2 regions of the Litchfieldia luteola genome follow, and region 2 is predicted to be linked to the other one. Evidence: riboswitches for the same ligand, from Rfam matches in the RefSeq annotation. Region 2 holds a riboswitch; the other holds the start of a gene.
What was found. A riboswitch is a leader RNA that binds a small molecule or an ion and turns the genes downstream of it on or off. The one in region 2 is predicted to bind S-adenosylmethionine.

Region 1 (7,948 bases), on a different contig from region 2:
GCTTATGTCAGAGGGTGGCATTAATCTTATCTACGGAATCTTGGCATTAATAGCTGCGGTTATGATGTTTATTCCTAAGAAAGGGATTGACGATATTCCTTTTGATCAAGTTACTTTTAATAAATGGCTTGCTGCAGCACTTGCGTTAATTGTAGGTATTGGAGCAGGAATTGTTGGAGCAGCGGGAGCATTCTTACTTGTTCCTATTATGCTTGTTTTGTTAAAGATTCCTACTCGTATGACGATTGCTTCATCATTAGCGATTACGTTTATCTCGTCAATTGGTGCAACGGTTGGTAAAATTACAACAGGTCAAATTGATTATTTCCCTGCATTTATTATGATTATTGCAAGTTTAATTGCTTCACCTCTTGGAGCAATAGCTGGGAAAAAAGTAAATACGAAGGTATTACAAGTGGTTCTAGCTGTCTTGATTTTCGCTACTGCAGTGAAAATTTGGATAGATATTATTTAAAACAAGATGAGAGACAGTCATTTCGGATGATTGTCTCTCATCTTGTCTTTTTATTTAACATGAATGATTTGTTGGAAAGCAATTTCTTTTCCTGCGCTAGTATATATTCCATGGTTATTTGCGTTTAAGGTTACTTTCACCGCATAAGTGCCAGGGCTTAAATTCCCCAAATTATAATAATTACCATAGAGGCGGTTTATTTTTTTTCCATTGATATATAAGTGGGCATGCCCTTCATTGTATTGGATAACTGTTGAACCAGTCTTTTTGGGTGTAAAGGTGAAATTAGATGTCATTATTTCCAAAAGCCAGGACCCTGATTGATCCTGGGTAATGGATGCTGTAATCGCTGGTAATCTATAAGAAATAGGAATCTCAACCGTTTCTTCATGGTGAGACTGAGCATGTCCGAATGCACTATGGTGCCCATATTGATAATGAAAGAAGATCATGATTGAGACAAAAGTAAATATCACGAAAAAACTGACTAGCCTATACATTAATGTAACGTGTCCTCCTTTGGATTAGTGGTGAAAGAAAACTGTCTCAGGTGTTTATTGTGGCTTGATAGGTTTCGGTGTTTTTCTTAATAAGATAACCTATAACAATTAATACTACCCCTAATCCTAGAAAGGTAAGGTCATAGAATAAAGGGTTTGGATCAGCAGGCTTCACACGATGGATTTGGAGAATATGATGATTAATAATACCTTCGGTTAAATTAAAAAGACCCCCTCCAATCAGGAACCAGCCAATTAATAATCGAATTCCTTTTTTATGTGCAATGGGGTTTTCTGCAACCCATAGAAGAATACCGCCGATCACTAATGTAATGGTTACTGCAAAATGAAAAAGTCCATCACTCACAATCTGTCCCGGTCGATCAGTTGCCATATATACACTATGCCACTGCAAAAGTTGATGGAAGATGATACCGTCTAAAGCTCCAAGAAAACCAAACCCCAATACAAAACTACCAATTTTAATTAAGCTTCTATGCGTTTTTATACTCACAATCTTTCTCCTTTATAAACAATTCTGAACATTATTACATTTTTGCCGAATTGGTAGCATAATATACTTGAAGGGTGGAAACTACAACACTTTAAAGCATCGGGGGCCTGACCCCCAGTCCGTTAATGCGTTACTGAGTTAAATAAATTTGTTGACGGAAAACCAACTTATATAGTATGATTACTATGGATTAATTAATTGAATATTCTTATCAAGAGAGGTAGAGGGACTGGCCCGATGAAGCCCGGCAACCACTGAGTAAATCAGTAAGGTGCCAATTCCAGCAGAACAGTAGGTTCTGAGAGATAGGATAGAAGCAATTCCAACTTCTTCGTATCGAAGAAGTTTTTTTGTTTTCGCGATAGACGAGAGGAGAAGAGAAAAATGAGATATGGATTTTGGTTACCGATTTTTGGTGGGTGGTTACGAAATGTTGATGATGAAAATATGCCACCTACATTCGAGTACGCAAAAGAAGTGATTACATCAGCAGAAGAGTGGGGATATGATACAACACTTATTGCTGAATTATACTTAAATGATATTAAAGGGCCTGAGAGTGACTCTTTAGAAGCTTGGTCAACAGCTGCGGCTTTAGCTGCTGTGACGAGTAAAATTGAAATCATGACAGCCATTCGACCTGGGTTTCATAACCCAGCAGTTGCTGCAAAAATGGCCGCGAATATTGATCAAATAAGTAATGGTAGATTTACCTTAAATGTTGTATCTGCATGGTGGGAAGAAGAAGCAAGGCAGTACGGTGGGATTTTCACTGAGCATGATGAGCGATACGATCGAACAGAAGAATTTATAGATGTACTAAAGGGATTATGGACAGAAGATGTCTTTAACTATGAAGGAAACTTTTATTCAGTTAAAAATGCTGTTTTATCACCTAAGCCTGTTCAAAGACCAAATCCGATTCTTTATGCGGGTGGTGAAAGTCCTAGAGGAAAACAAGCAATTACGAACAAGTGTGACGCGTATGTAATGCATGGAGGAACAGTAGAAGAAGTAACAGCTAAAATAGCTGATATGAAACAAAGAAGAGCGCAAACTGGTAACGCACCTTTTCAATCATTCGGAATGGCTGCATACATTGTTTGTCGTGATACAGAGGAAGAGGCTCAAGCAGAGTTAAATCGAATTACGGATGTAAGAGAATCAAGTGGATATGCTGGGTTCAATGACTTCGTTAGCAAATCACAGCTAGAACAACAAATTAAGCTATATGACTACTCTGTTTCAAATCGTGGGTTAAGACCCAATCTAATTGGTACTCCAGAACAGATTGCTAAAAAGATAATTGAATATGAAGAAGCTGGTGTTGATTTATTACTACTTCAATTTTCACCACAGCTTGAAGAAATGGAACGCTTTTCAAAGAAAGTTATGCCATTAGTCGAAGCACTTAGAGAAGCCAAAGTACAGGAGTGAATAGTAAAATGAGCAAAATATACATCATACATGAAAACAGTGAATGGACCAATCATTTAACAGCTAGACTGGAAGAGTTAGAGCTTCCTTATGAAGAATGGCACCTTGATCAAGGAGTCGTTAATTTATTCGAAGCACCTCCTGAAGGGGTATTTTATAGTCGAATGAGTGCATCTGCACATACGCGTGATCATCGTTTTGCACCGGAATTAGCAGAGTCCGTGCTTGCTTGGCTTGAAAAGAATGAGAAAAAAGTCTTTAACGGAACACGGGCTTTAAGACTTGAGGTTAGTAAGGTCAATCAATATATGGCATTAAATGCCTGCGGGATTAAAACGCCTAAAACACTTGCAGCTGTTGGAAAAGAACAAATAGTTGAAGCAGCAAAACAACTTGGGTCTGCTTCTTTTATCACAAAACACAACCGTGCTGGTAAAGGACTTGGTGTTCAATTGTTCCACTCCATTGAAAGCTTGCGGGAGTATGTGAACAGTCCTGGGTTTGAGGAGCCGGTTGATGGGATTACATTGATACAAGAATATATCCTTTCTCCCGAATCATATATTACCCGATGTGAGTTTGTTGGAGGAAAGTTTGTTTATGCAGTTCAGGTAGATACATCAGAGGGATTTGAATTATGTCCTGCAGATGCATGTCAAATCGGCGATTTATTCTGTCCTGTTGGAGAAGAAGTAACTGAAAAACCAAAGTTTAAAATTATCGAAGGTTTCAACGATCCGATCATTGAGAAGTATGAATTGTTCCTTCAAGAAAATAAAATTGCCGTTGCTGGCATTGAATTCATTCGAAATGCAGCAGGTGAGATTTTTACCTATGATGTTAATACAAATACGAACTATAACTCTGATGCTGAAAAGGTAGCAGGAAAATTTGGAATGCTTGAAGTAGCGAAATTCTTAGGATCAGAATTACAAAAATAAGTCAACAGGGGCCTGACCCCCGGCGCGCTAAAGCTTTAAAGCGCTGGGGGTCAGGCCCCTACAATTTAGTTTGATGTTTCGTATACGACCCAGTTTGATTGGGTGATTTTTGCTGAGAGTCCGATGATTTTATTTTTGACTCTTGCTGCTTCTTCACCGGTTAGCGGTATGGGCTGGTAATTGTTCCTTGATGTCACTGATGAAATACTAAAAGGAATTACTTGGATCTGCTTTTTATCGAGAAGTTCGCCATCTTGTAGGTGAAAGGTCTGTTGAAATACGAATGTATCTTTATCACTTGGATTACGGTTTCCACCAAACATAAAGTTACCTAAACTATATACAATAAATTTATTGTTGTACTCTTCAATTCCCTGAACAACGTGAGGGTGATGCCCTAAAACTAAGTCTGCACCGCTATCAATCGTAAATCGGCCTAGCGACTTTTGGGTAGAGTTCGGGACATATGCTCGTTCTTCGCCCCAATGAAAGTGTACAATGATGACTTTAACATCTTGTTCACGTAGGGTTTGAATGTCCTCCTGAATCTGCTTACGAATGGAACTGTTATCAGACCATCCGTTATAACCAAGAGCTCCAACCTTTATATCCTTAATAGTAGAAATATGAATATGATTATTTCCAAAGAAGCCAATATTATTATGTTTAAGAACATCAATCGTATCTTGGTACCCTTTTTGTAAATAATCGTACGTATGATTGTTTGCTAGGTTAACAGCTTCAATGCTTCCTAGTGTTAAAATATCTGCATAAGAAGGATCGCCTTTAAAACGAAACTTCTTTTCTGCTTTTTGTTTAGACGTAGTGAGAGTTGTTTCAAGATTTACCGTTGTGAAATCATCTTTTTCAAAGATAGGTCGTATGTGCTCTACAAAGAAGGCAAGGCCATTCATATCTGCTTCATGGTTAAAAGTTCCTTTATAGCCAAAGCTATCATCACTTCCGATGGTGACATCACCGGCAGCACTTACTGTTATTTCCGTGATAGGTGGAGGTTCAGGAACCTGCTTATGCATTTCAGTAGCCATGACAACAGAACGTGATGGGTGATCCTTGACCACTCTTTCAATTGTCTCAGTAGTTCCCATGGTTGGGATTGAGATGTTCATTATATTGGAACAGCCAGCTAACATTAGCATTAACAATATTGAAAATAATACCCTCATTATGATTCCTCTCCTACGCTAGAATAGCTTATTCATCGTTCTCATTGTATGTTCATAATGACAAAATATGAGAGATTACTACTATAATACTATGTTCGTTATATAGAAATCTTCAACATGACAAAGGTTGTCAAAACAATCTAATAAACTACAAAAAGCGAAATAGGATCAAATATTTTCTCTAAAACCCCCATATTTCAGAGGATTTTGTCGAAGGATGTATTGTTTGTTCAACAAGGGAGGCATACATATGTTTTTTAAAAAGGTACATGGCATTCAGTTATGGAAGCTGAATTTGAGGTTTAAAAAGCTAGGTTTATCAAGAAGTTGGATGGAAGAAACTAAAAATGGGGTTATTCAATTATTTTTAGATCCAATAGAAACAGATCGATATTCAAGTCCTGAGGTGCAGGCTGAGATTAATGAGGTAATCAATGAGTTAGAAGGAGTTGAGACCTTTAGATTATGTGTTTTTAAAGAATGTAAGATTTTATATAAAGAGCAGCTTACAGACAACGCATTATCTCGATGGATCGAGGTTACTATTTTAGAGGAGAAACAAAAGTTAATTTCATAAAAAGGAAAGAGCCTTTCCAAAGAAGGCTCTTTGTTTTAGGCTAATTCTGGCGTAGACTTAATGGAACTAATTTTTATATTTTTTTCTTCTAATCCTAAAATCCAATATTCTACTAGCTGCGTTCCATTGATTAATTCAATGTTTAGTTCGTCTGCATACGTTTTCGCCTTATCCGTAAAATCTCCAGTTGTTACAATGTATCCACCTTTGGCATCCTTTTTAATCATTTGTGAATGGAGGATTGCAATAGCCTCAAAGCCAAGGTCTTTTTCTAAACATTTAACCTGTCCTATGTATAAGCCATCCTCACGGTCATGTTCCAAATTTATCCCTTCATCAGAAGGGGGGCTAATATATACGGTTCCACCATAATATCCTTCAATCACATTCATCACAAACAGCTCAAACTCAAGCGGGTCCTGCCTAATAAATAAACTTGAAACAGTTTGGTTTGCTTCTTCAGGGGTTGCTTTTTTAAATCGATAATATAGTCCCATTGCTAATGTTTTCTTAATATCACTACTTGTATTAATAGAGTCTGTAATAATTGATCGCAATTTATCATTTTCTTTTTTACGTCGTATTACATCAAAAGCTGCTAATACTAATAAAATTGCACTCATAACTGATATAAATGTATTCATGGGTTGTTCACTCCTTTTCCTCTTCATTTTAGACGAAGGGAAAGGAATCTAATCTTTTGTAAATAAAAAAGTGGCACCCCAAAAGGGATTAACGGGATCTCTTTTGGAGTGCAAAACGCGAAAAAACAACTCAAATAGCATGTTAAATCGCATATGATTTAGCATGCTATTTTTAATTGGTATAACAAGGTTTATGACAATTTCACTTGAGAATTAACACTGTAATTAGCATACAATATAGCAATGTGTGAATGATTATTCTCATGCTGTTAGTTTATATGCTAAAACGGTTGTTAATACTTTGTTCAATTTGATTTCATTTTTTAAATAGTACACCTTACCAATAAGCTGACTTGTCCTTAATTAAGCAACCGGCGATAGTAAAAATAAACGGAGATTTTCCGGTTAAATTCAGAATAGAGCTCTTTTGAGGCTAAATAAGGGGATATTTTCCGGTTATGCCAAGCAAAACCCCCTATTTTTATGTTTTTTGAGTTAATAGGCGGAATCTCTCCGTCTATTTAAGCAATTTTCAATGGTATTTTCTATTTAAGCGGAATTTTTCCGTCTATTTATCAAATTGGGTGTTTATCTGATCTCCCAACGGATAATATTAAGAAGCGAAAAAGCATGATGATAAAATTGCTAATCACCATGCTTTTTACTACGTTATTTGTACTGTTATTAATGATTTTGCACTCCAAAAGAGAACCCGTTACAAAAGGGATACCACCTTCTTATTTACTTATTGAATAGCAGCAAGGACATTAATAACTCCGTTTCCATAGTAGAATGAGTCACCAAGTGGTGTTGCTGTATTTTTTAAGCGGTCACGTACCTCAACATTAGTTAATGAAGGGTATTTTGCAAGGATTAATGCAGCAGCTCCTGCAACGTGAGGAGAAGCCATTGACGTTCCGTTGTAAGAATCATAGCTATTACCAGGCACAGAGCTAAGAATATTCACACCTGGTGCCATTACTTCTAGTTCATTACCAACACTTGAGAAGGAAGCTCTATTATTACTAGAATCAACTGCTCCAACCGCAATTACAGAAGCATATTTAGCTGGGTAGCCGATTGTATTACGTTTACCTTTTGAACCACTATTTCCTGCAGCAGCTACTACCACAATACCGCTGTTATAAGCCAGATCACAAGCCTGTTGTAATGTAGTTGAACCAGAACTTGCACCTAAACTCATATTAATAACATCCATACCATTTTCTACAGCCCATTCAATCCCTTGAACGATTCCACTAAAAGATCCACTACCAGAGCTATCTAATACTTTAACAGCATAAAGGTCAGCAGCTGGAGCAACCCCTAATACGCCTAATGTGTTATTTAAACCGGCAACTGTTCCAGCCACATGTGTACCATGACCGTTACCATCTTCTAATGCATTTGGCTCACCTGAAATAAAGCTTGCACCACCAAGGACGTTAAGGTCTTCGTGGTTACCGTCAATTCCTGTATCTAAAATGGCTACTTTAACACCACTTCCAGTTACACCACTCGCTTGAACTGTATCTGCTTCAATGTGTGGGATTCCCCATGGTGTTGTTTGACCTATGGCTTTCACTGTTAAATCTTCTTCAACATAAGCAATGTTCGGATTTTTACTTTCTAGTGCCAATGCAGCTCTTTCAGAAAGTTTTGCATGCACTACA
Region 2 (7,948 bases):
ATTTTTAACCCTTTAGGTAAAACTCTAGCATTATCTATAGCTTTCTCAACATATTTAGCAATCTCTTTTCCATAGTATTCGGCCTTCTTTTGGTCAGTGTTGCCATTAGAAATCGGTGTAGCATCACCTAAAGCACCGTTAACAAAAAGAGAGATGCCACCAAATTGGTCTTCTACTTCAGAGTGAAGGTACCCTACAAAATCAGCAGAAAAATTTTTATTATCTCTACCTAAAATAGTCGGGTGAACAGCAAAGTTTATTAAGGTAGCGATGACTTTTTCTTCATCATCGTCCCCTTTATTGTGGCCTTTACCTTTACCCTTATCATGCCCTTTACCTTTGCCTTTTTGATGCCCTTTACCCTTACCCTTTCCTTTACCTTTTTCCTTCTCTAGTTGAGTAATCTGTAGGGTTGTTAAAGTTGTATCGGTCTCACTTTTGCCCCTTCGATTATGGACCAGGTTTTGTGGAACCACTGTAGAGCCTACAGTAACCATTGAATCTTCTTGGTCATCTACTGCTTCTTCAATTGTTTTTACAACCTGATTGATAAAGTAATCCTTGTAGGAATTAGATACACCACCCCACAAGCCTTGAAGATCTGGTCCTGCATGTGTATGAGTTGAGCTAATCATGATTGCATTCTTAGATACTCCGGTCTTTTTTGATGCTTTTTCACGAATCACATTCAGTACCTTGTTCCCTACACCAGTCGTATCCAATGTGACAAAAACAAGCTTTTCGGACTCAGACTTAAGTGCCAGTGCGCGGGCATAAATCGGATCAGCTACACCTATAGCTTTACCACGTTGTTTAAAACCATCATACCCTCCTAAATAAACGCCTTCTGCCAAATGACTTTTAGTTGGGCTAATTCTATTCTGCGCTACACCCGCCTCAAATGCTTCATAAAACTTGTCATCATCATCATCATCATCATCATCGTGCTTAGCCAGACCAATAGATGGAATAAATAACGACAACACTAAAACTGAGATCATAAATACCTTAAAAAACTTCTTCAACTTCTTCCCCTCACCTTGTAGAGCACACTCTACTAAATTTTTATCACTACTAGATTTACAAACACCTACTTAGGATATATGTGCTGAAGGCAAGGCTTAGACTGGTTCAAAAAGCTTAAAATCGAAGATGGGTAAATATGACGATTGGGGCCTGACCCCCAGTGCGTTAAAGCTTTAACGCGCCGGGGGTCAGGCCCCAATTTTTTATCTTGTTAGTACTTTTTGTAGAAACTGTTGTGTTCGTTCTTCTTTTGGCGTTGTGAAAAGGTCTTCTGGTTTTCCTTGTTCAACGATGAAGCCATCTGCTATAAAGATCACACGGTCAGATACGTCACGTGCAAAGCCCATTTCATGAGTAACGATAATCATCGTCTGTCCTTCTTTCGCGAGCTCTTTAATAACAGTTAGAACTTCTCCTACTAACTCAGGATCAAGTGCAGATGTAGGTTCATCAAATAGTAGGATTTCAGGTTTTAATGCTAGCATTCTAGCAATGGCCGCACGTTGTTTTTGTCCTCCTGATAATTGTTCAGAATAATGGTCCTTGTGCCCTAGCAAGCCAACTTTACCCAGTAGCTCCTCAGCTTCTAAAACTACTTCGGTTCTCCTTCTTTTTTGAACAACCAATGGTGCTTCAATTATATTCTCTAAAACTGTTTTATGTGGAAATAGGTGAAAGTGTTGAAATACCATCCCTGAGTAATTTTGTACATTTCTCTTTTGTTGCTTAGAGGGTGTTTTACCGTTAAATCCAACCTGGACTTCGCCAATCGAAAGTGTCCCCGATGTTGGAATCTCCAGTAAATTCATACAGCGCAGCAATGTTGTTTTTCCAGACCCTGATGGCCCGATAATGCTGACTACTTCTCCCTTTTCTATTTGCAAGGAAATCGATTTTAATACTTCATTATCTTTAAAGCTTTTACTTAAGTGTTCTATACGAATCATTTTCGCAGCCTCCTATCATGATGAAACATAACGGTTTGCTTTTTTCTCGAGGTAATCTTGTAACAAGGTTACAATTGTACAAAGTCCCCAGTAAATCAAGGCAACTAGAATATACAATGTTAAGCTCTCATACGTTTGACCAACTACAACTTTTGCACGGTAAAACATTTCAGATACCGTGATAACCATTGCAAGTGAGGTTCCCTTAATGATATCCATGAACACACTTGATAAAGGAGGGAGTGCAATCCGAGTAGCCTGTGGTAAAATAATCCGACGCATTGTTTGCCAATAACTCATACGAAGGGTCTCCGCGGCCTCCCATTGACCTTTAGAAACAGAAGATATGGCAGAGCGAATAATTTCGGCACTATAAGCTGAAAAATGCACACTAATACCGATAATCGCTGCTGTAAGAGGCTGCAACTCAATACCAAGCATCGGTAAGCCAAAATATAAAATAAATAAAATAACGAGAAGAGGGGTTCCTCTCATAAATGATATGAAAATCCGAGCGGGAATACTGTTAATCCAATACTTACTCATTCTTGCCAGCGCAATAAACAAACCCAATACTAAGGAAATGCCCATGCTTACAACGGCAATCAGAATCGTATACCAGGCCCCTTCCAATATAAAGGGAAGTGAGTCTAACGCAATTTCTATATTAAATAGATATTCCCATTTGAAATTTGACATAAATAGGACTCCTTTTTATGATTATCTGCAAAAAGAAAGGAATCACAAAGATTCCTCTCTAACACTAGTCAAGAGTGACTGGTTGTGAAACATCTGCACCAAAGAATTCAAGTGCAATCTCTTTAATCGTTCCATCATCAATCATTTCTTGTAAAACTGTATCTAATTGTTTTTTTAACTCTGGGCTATCTTTTTGCATGACAATGGCCCCAACGTTAGGCTCAAATTTTACATTTTCAGCAAGTTTTAGCCCAGGCTTATCGAATTGTTTTAAGTGCTGAATTAAAACAAGATAGTCATTTAAAGTAGCATCCACACGTCCGTTAACGATTTCAGGTAAAACAGTATCAGAACCTGTGTAAACAACAACTTCTGCACCTTGGCTACGAGCAAAGTCTGAGTAATTACTAGTAGCTGAACCTCCAACTTTTTTCCCTGTTAAATCCTCAACTGTTTCAATATTCGAGCTACCATCTTCACGGACAAGAGCAGACCCAAATGAGTGTTTAATAGGAATTGTAAAATCAAACTTCTCTAGGCGTTCTTCAGTGATTGTAAAATCATTCGCAGCCACATCAATCTGACCATTTCGAAGAGCAGGCAGTAATCCATCAAACTCCATCGTTTTAAATTCGATTTCTAGACCTAATCTTTTACCTAACTCTCTAACGACTTCAACATCAAACCCAGTTAATTCTTTTGTCTCTTCATCAAAATATGTAACTGGAAAATATAATCCTTCAGTACCAACAACTAGTTTTCCAGATTCCTTGATTCGATCCCATGAACTCTGCTCCTCAGAAGCAGTATCTGAATTTGTAGCACCTGAGTTTGAAGTTCCTGCTTCCTCAGTCCCACAAGCAGTTAAAACAAATCCAATCGTTAATATAAAAAGCAATAATGAAAGTTTTTTCATAGGTGTTATACCATCCTTTTCTATAGATTTACTTGGTTTTAGTTAAAAAGTGTTTTTCTCTCATCAACAAAATTCATAAGAAACAAAAAACCTCTTCAAGAAAGAAGAGGTCATGAATTCAAATTGAAAACGTGCGCTCTTCTTATCTATCAAGCTATCGCTTGCTGGAATTGGCACAGTACTCTCAAAAATGAGTCCGCTGCCGAGGTTTCCTAGGGCCATTCCCTCCACCTCTCATGATAAGAAAAAAACGATTATTTAACTGATGATGAAAATATTAACACCATTAAACTAATGAGTCAACAAGTTTGTTTATAAAATTACTCGGTTTAACGCATTAAACCATTGGGGGCCTGACCCCCAATGCGTTAACACATTAACGCACCGGGGGTCAGGCCCCAATTTCTACTCCTTCTTTTAATTTTATGTTGTTTTGTTTAAAATGATAGAAAAGATAGAGACTTGTAGTAGGGGGTGGAAGGTTGTTTAAAAAATTGTTTTTCCTAGCACTATTCATCTTTTTTCTATTTCCAGTTACACAACATGCTGAAAAAACGGTGATTATCGATGTTGGTCATGGTGGTAAGTATAGTGGAACTTGTGGTTATTCAGGCTCAGCAACGGGTTTTTGTGAAAAGGATGCAAACCTGTTAGTTGCATTGAAATTACAAGAAATCCTAAAACCGACAGACATCAAGGTTCATTTAACTCGCACGACCGACACGGAGTTTGCCCCTTATTTGAAAAATGCTGATGGAACCACGGATGGTGGAGATTTCGATGTGCGGATGAAAATGGCGAATGCATTTGCTGAAAAAAATAACAACAACAGTATTTTCATTTCAATCCATCACAATGCTCACCCAACTAATTCCTTCAGAAGAGGCATCGAAACCTATTATTACGATGGGGTAAAACACGGCAAGTCTGAATATCCACACGACCCCTTACAAATAAAGTACTTGTCAGAGAATAAACGACTTGCTGAAGTAGTGCATCCGATACTAGTAAATTCATTACGTCTTCCGGACCGGAAAATCCACTCTGATCAAAGCTTTTATGTCATCCGGAATGCACAAATGCCGTCTATCTTAGTAGAGCTTGGCTATATGATTAATCGACATGAAGAAAAATTAATAAAAACAGAGAGCTATCAGTTTGAAGCAGCAGGGGCACTTGCTAAAGGAATAGAAGCTTACTTTGCTGTTTTTGAAGTGTATGGAAGTAATAATGAAAGATTAGCTACTTTTTCGAATGAAATTGAAGCATTAAGCTATGCTTATACAGTAAAATCAGCTATCTCAGTGTTAGATAAAAACCGTCAAACAACCATTTATGTAAAAGATAGTTTTAGATATGTACTGAAGCCTTGGTAGAGGGAGGAAGAATTCAAGTGAAATTAATAAACGGCATGTTACTATCCTTACTTCTACTTGTCGGATGTTCTCCTCCTCCTACTCAGCAGGTCGAGGAAAAAGCTGAAACTCCCCCACAAGAGCAACCTAAAGAAGCAAAGGAAGTTGTAAAAATAAAACAAGGAAATTTTAAAGAATATCGCCCGAAAGTAGGAGAGAAACGAATATATACGAATGCAGGTGAAGAAATCTATGTTCATGAAATTGTTGCTGAGAATGAAGAGTATGTTCAAGTCATAGTATCTCTAAGCGGTGCACCAACTACTCAAATCTATCGATGGACGAATGAAGAATATGCTCTTGTACATGAAGCTGCAGGGAGGCAAAGCCCAGAGTTAATTGAAGCTTTTGTGCCAATGGAATTCCCTGAGATATTTTTAGATTTAAAAGATGATGGTCAGGCTGAATGGAAGGTAATTGATGAAAACCAAACTATCACCGTACCCAAGGGGACGTTCGAGAGCGTGATAGTCATTCAAAAGACAACAAGCGAAGTTGCAGGTGCTAATACAATCTACACTCGTTATTTTGCCCCAGAAATGGGACTCATTAAAGAAACGTATGAAGTAACTGGGGAACATGGTTATAAGGATGAAGCGAATTTGGATGAAGTTGAGCTGAACTAAAAACAAGAGTCAAACCCTCGTTTGACTCTCTAGTTTCTCTCTTATATTCTTAATCCGCTGCTCTATATAAGGAATATGTCTGTCCTCAAGCCTCAGTTCAAATACTTTCTTCGCGTTCTCCATATACCTTAAGGCGGTTATATAATTCTCAAGCATTTCATAATTGTATCCCGTATGATAATACAAATCTCCAAAAACGTACATATTATCCGTTTTTAAGCACCAATCAATTGCTTGCTTACAGGAATGATTGGACTCTTCAAATCTTGAAAGGCGCGTTAATGCTTTTGCTTTGTTATATAAGATCCTAGATTTAATGGTAACGTCATGCGGATATGGAATCCTCTCCAAGTGAGGAAGCACCATGTCATAAATCTCAATTACTTTTTCATTTTCACTACCATTAAAATGAATCACGGCAATTGAACTATAGATTTCAATTTCACGTTCATTAAATACCTTATCAGTTGAATGAGTTAACTGTATTGCTTCAAATAGTAATTCCTTCGCTAGCTCGGGATTTCTATTAATTTCATATTCACATATTCCTTGATGCCATAAAATAAGCTGTTTGTTTTTTCGTATATTTTTAAATAAAGGATTATTTTTTTCAGCTTTTACTATGTCTCTAATTAGGTCATATTTTGCCTCGCGTCTTGCTTGCCTGAACTGGTGGGCTACTTCGTTTACATAGTCAACCTTTGGTGTGCTAGCAATCTCATAGAAATAATTGATATCAACCCCTAGCTTTTGAGAGATTAAGTAGAGTGTGGATGCAAGTGGATAAACTTCACCCTTCTCTATGACACTAATCTGTGATTGTGTGCAAATCCCCTTTGCCAATTCCACTTGGGACATCCCTAAAGATTTGCGTAAATTTCGTATTTCTTCACCGATTTTTGTGAAATCCAACTTTTTCACCTCATTATTGCTACATCAATATTTTTTCTCATTTAGAAGAGAAATTGGTAGATTACTATTAGTCTAGTGACACAAAACCTTATAAACAAGGAAAACACGTTTTAAATAGTTCTTATATAATACAGTTAAATCAATTAACTACTATCTTATCCCTTAGATGGGTAAAAAGAAACGGAGTGTTATTATGAAAAAATTACTATTTGCAGGTCTATCACTAACTGTTTTGGCTGTCGGTTTTTCTTTTGGAGCAAGTGCCATTAATAAAAATGTAGCAGAGTTACCACCGATTTATCAACCAAATGCTGTAGAAGTTGCAGAACTACCACCAATCTACAGACCAAGTTCATTAGGACTAGTAGCAGAGTTACCACCAATTTACAAACCAAGTTCATTAGAACTAGTAGCGGAGTTACCACCAATCTACAGACCAAGTTCATTAGGATTAGTAGCAGAGTTACCACCAATCTACAGACCAAGTTCATTAGGACTAGTAGCAGAGCTACCACCAATATACAGACCAAGTTCATTAGGATTAGTGGCAGAGTTACCACCGATCTACAAACCAAGTTCATTAGGATTAGTGGCAGAGTTACCACCGATCTACAAACCAACTTCGTCTTTTAATGTCTAATCTATAGAATTATAAAAAGGATGTGTTGCAGTATGGCATATAAGAGATTGAAACTTAATAATACAATGCAAGAAGCTTTTAGTGTTATTTATGAAGATATAAACTCTTTGGCGTATCTAGCAACAAAAGAATGTGAGCTATCACAAAATCTGAAAGAGATAAATAGAATTAAAAATAATATTAAACAGAACTTAAAAGCAATTGAGTTCTTAACGACTACCCAGAATTAGCGTCTACACTGTAGACGCCTTTCTTTTATAAAGTTAAAGATATATTAGAAAACCAATGTATGCATATTTCGTGTATAAAAAGTCCTAATTCAGCAACGTGACAATCTACCTAATAACTCGATACATTATGGTTCTTTCGAATCATTTATTGAAAATCTTTAGAAAAGTACTTGAAAAATAACTAGATTCGTTTAAATGTATAGTTATAAGATTCAATACAATATTTTACTCTATTGGAAAAATAAACTCTAAAAATAGTACTTAACCTATTTTTTTTAACCTTAAAATGTCGAATTATGGTGAAAATGTAGTACTTCCCTACACGGTAAATAATTCATAGCAAAATAATATAGTCTATTCAGATGAAGGAGGTAATGAAATGTCGGGAGAGCAAACGAGGTATTCAAGACTTGCAACGATAACAAAATTAATAAATACAGAATTAGATTTGAAGGATGTATTACAACATGTGGTGACAGCTATATCTGAAGAAATCGTACAGTGTGACTCCGTCGGCATTTACCTACCTCAACCTGA

Region 1: linked by a shared signal. The riboswitch ahead of J2Z26_RS02985 (LLM class flavin-dependent oxidoreductase) and the one ahead of J2Z26_RS15570 (transporter substrate-binding domain-containing protein) in region 2 are both predicted to bind S-adenosylmethionine.

Annotation. Positions count from the first base shown of each region.
Region 1 covers NZ_JAGGKM010000001.1:570,430-578,377, forward strand. The annotation lists gene J2Z26_RS02970 (sulfite exporter TauE/SafE family protein) at 1-475, shown strand, start outside; gene J2Z26_RS02975 (hypothetical protein) at 526-975, opposite strand; gene J2Z26_RS02980 (DUF2243 domain-containing protein) at 1,022-1,489, opposite strand; SAM riboswitch class I at 1,695-1,801, shown strand; gene J2Z26_RS02985 (LLM class flavin-dependent oxidoreductase) at 1,874-2,926, shown strand; gene J2Z26_RS02990 (ATP-grasp domain-containing protein) at 2,935-3,867, shown strand; gene J2Z26_RS02995 (CapA family protein) at 3,933-5,054, opposite strand; gene J2Z26_RS03000 (hypothetical protein) at 5,305-5,631, shown strand; gene J2Z26_RS03005 (restriction endonuclease) at 5,667-6,275, opposite strand; gene J2Z26_RS03010 (S8 family peptidase) at 7,021-7,948, opposite strand, start outside.
Region 2 covers NZ_JAGGKM010000005.1:208,561-216,508, forward strand. The annotation lists gene J2Z26_RS15555 (neutral/alkaline non-lysosomal ceramidase N-terminal domain-containing protein) at 1-1,025, opposite strand, end outside; gene J2Z26_RS15560 (amino acid ABC transporter ATP-binding protein) at 1,230-1,973, opposite strand; gene J2Z26_RS15565 (amino acid ABC transporter permease) at 1,989-2,672, opposite strand; gene J2Z26_RS15570 (transporter substrate-binding domain-containing protein) at 2,737-3,588, opposite strand; SAM riboswitch class I at 3,728-3,834, opposite strand; gene J2Z26_RS15575 (N-acetylmuramoyl-L-alanine amidase family protein) at 4,071-4,964, shown strand; gene J2Z26_RS15580 (hypothetical protein) at 4,982-5,629, shown strand; gene J2Z26_RS15585 (helix-turn-helix domain-containing protein) at 5,639-6,541, opposite strand; gene J2Z26_RS15590 (hypothetical protein) at 6,735-7,181, shown strand; gene J2Z26_RS15595 (hypothetical protein) at 7,214-7,411, shown strand; gene J2Z26_RS15600 (EAL domain-containing protein) at 7,791-7,948, shown strand, end outside.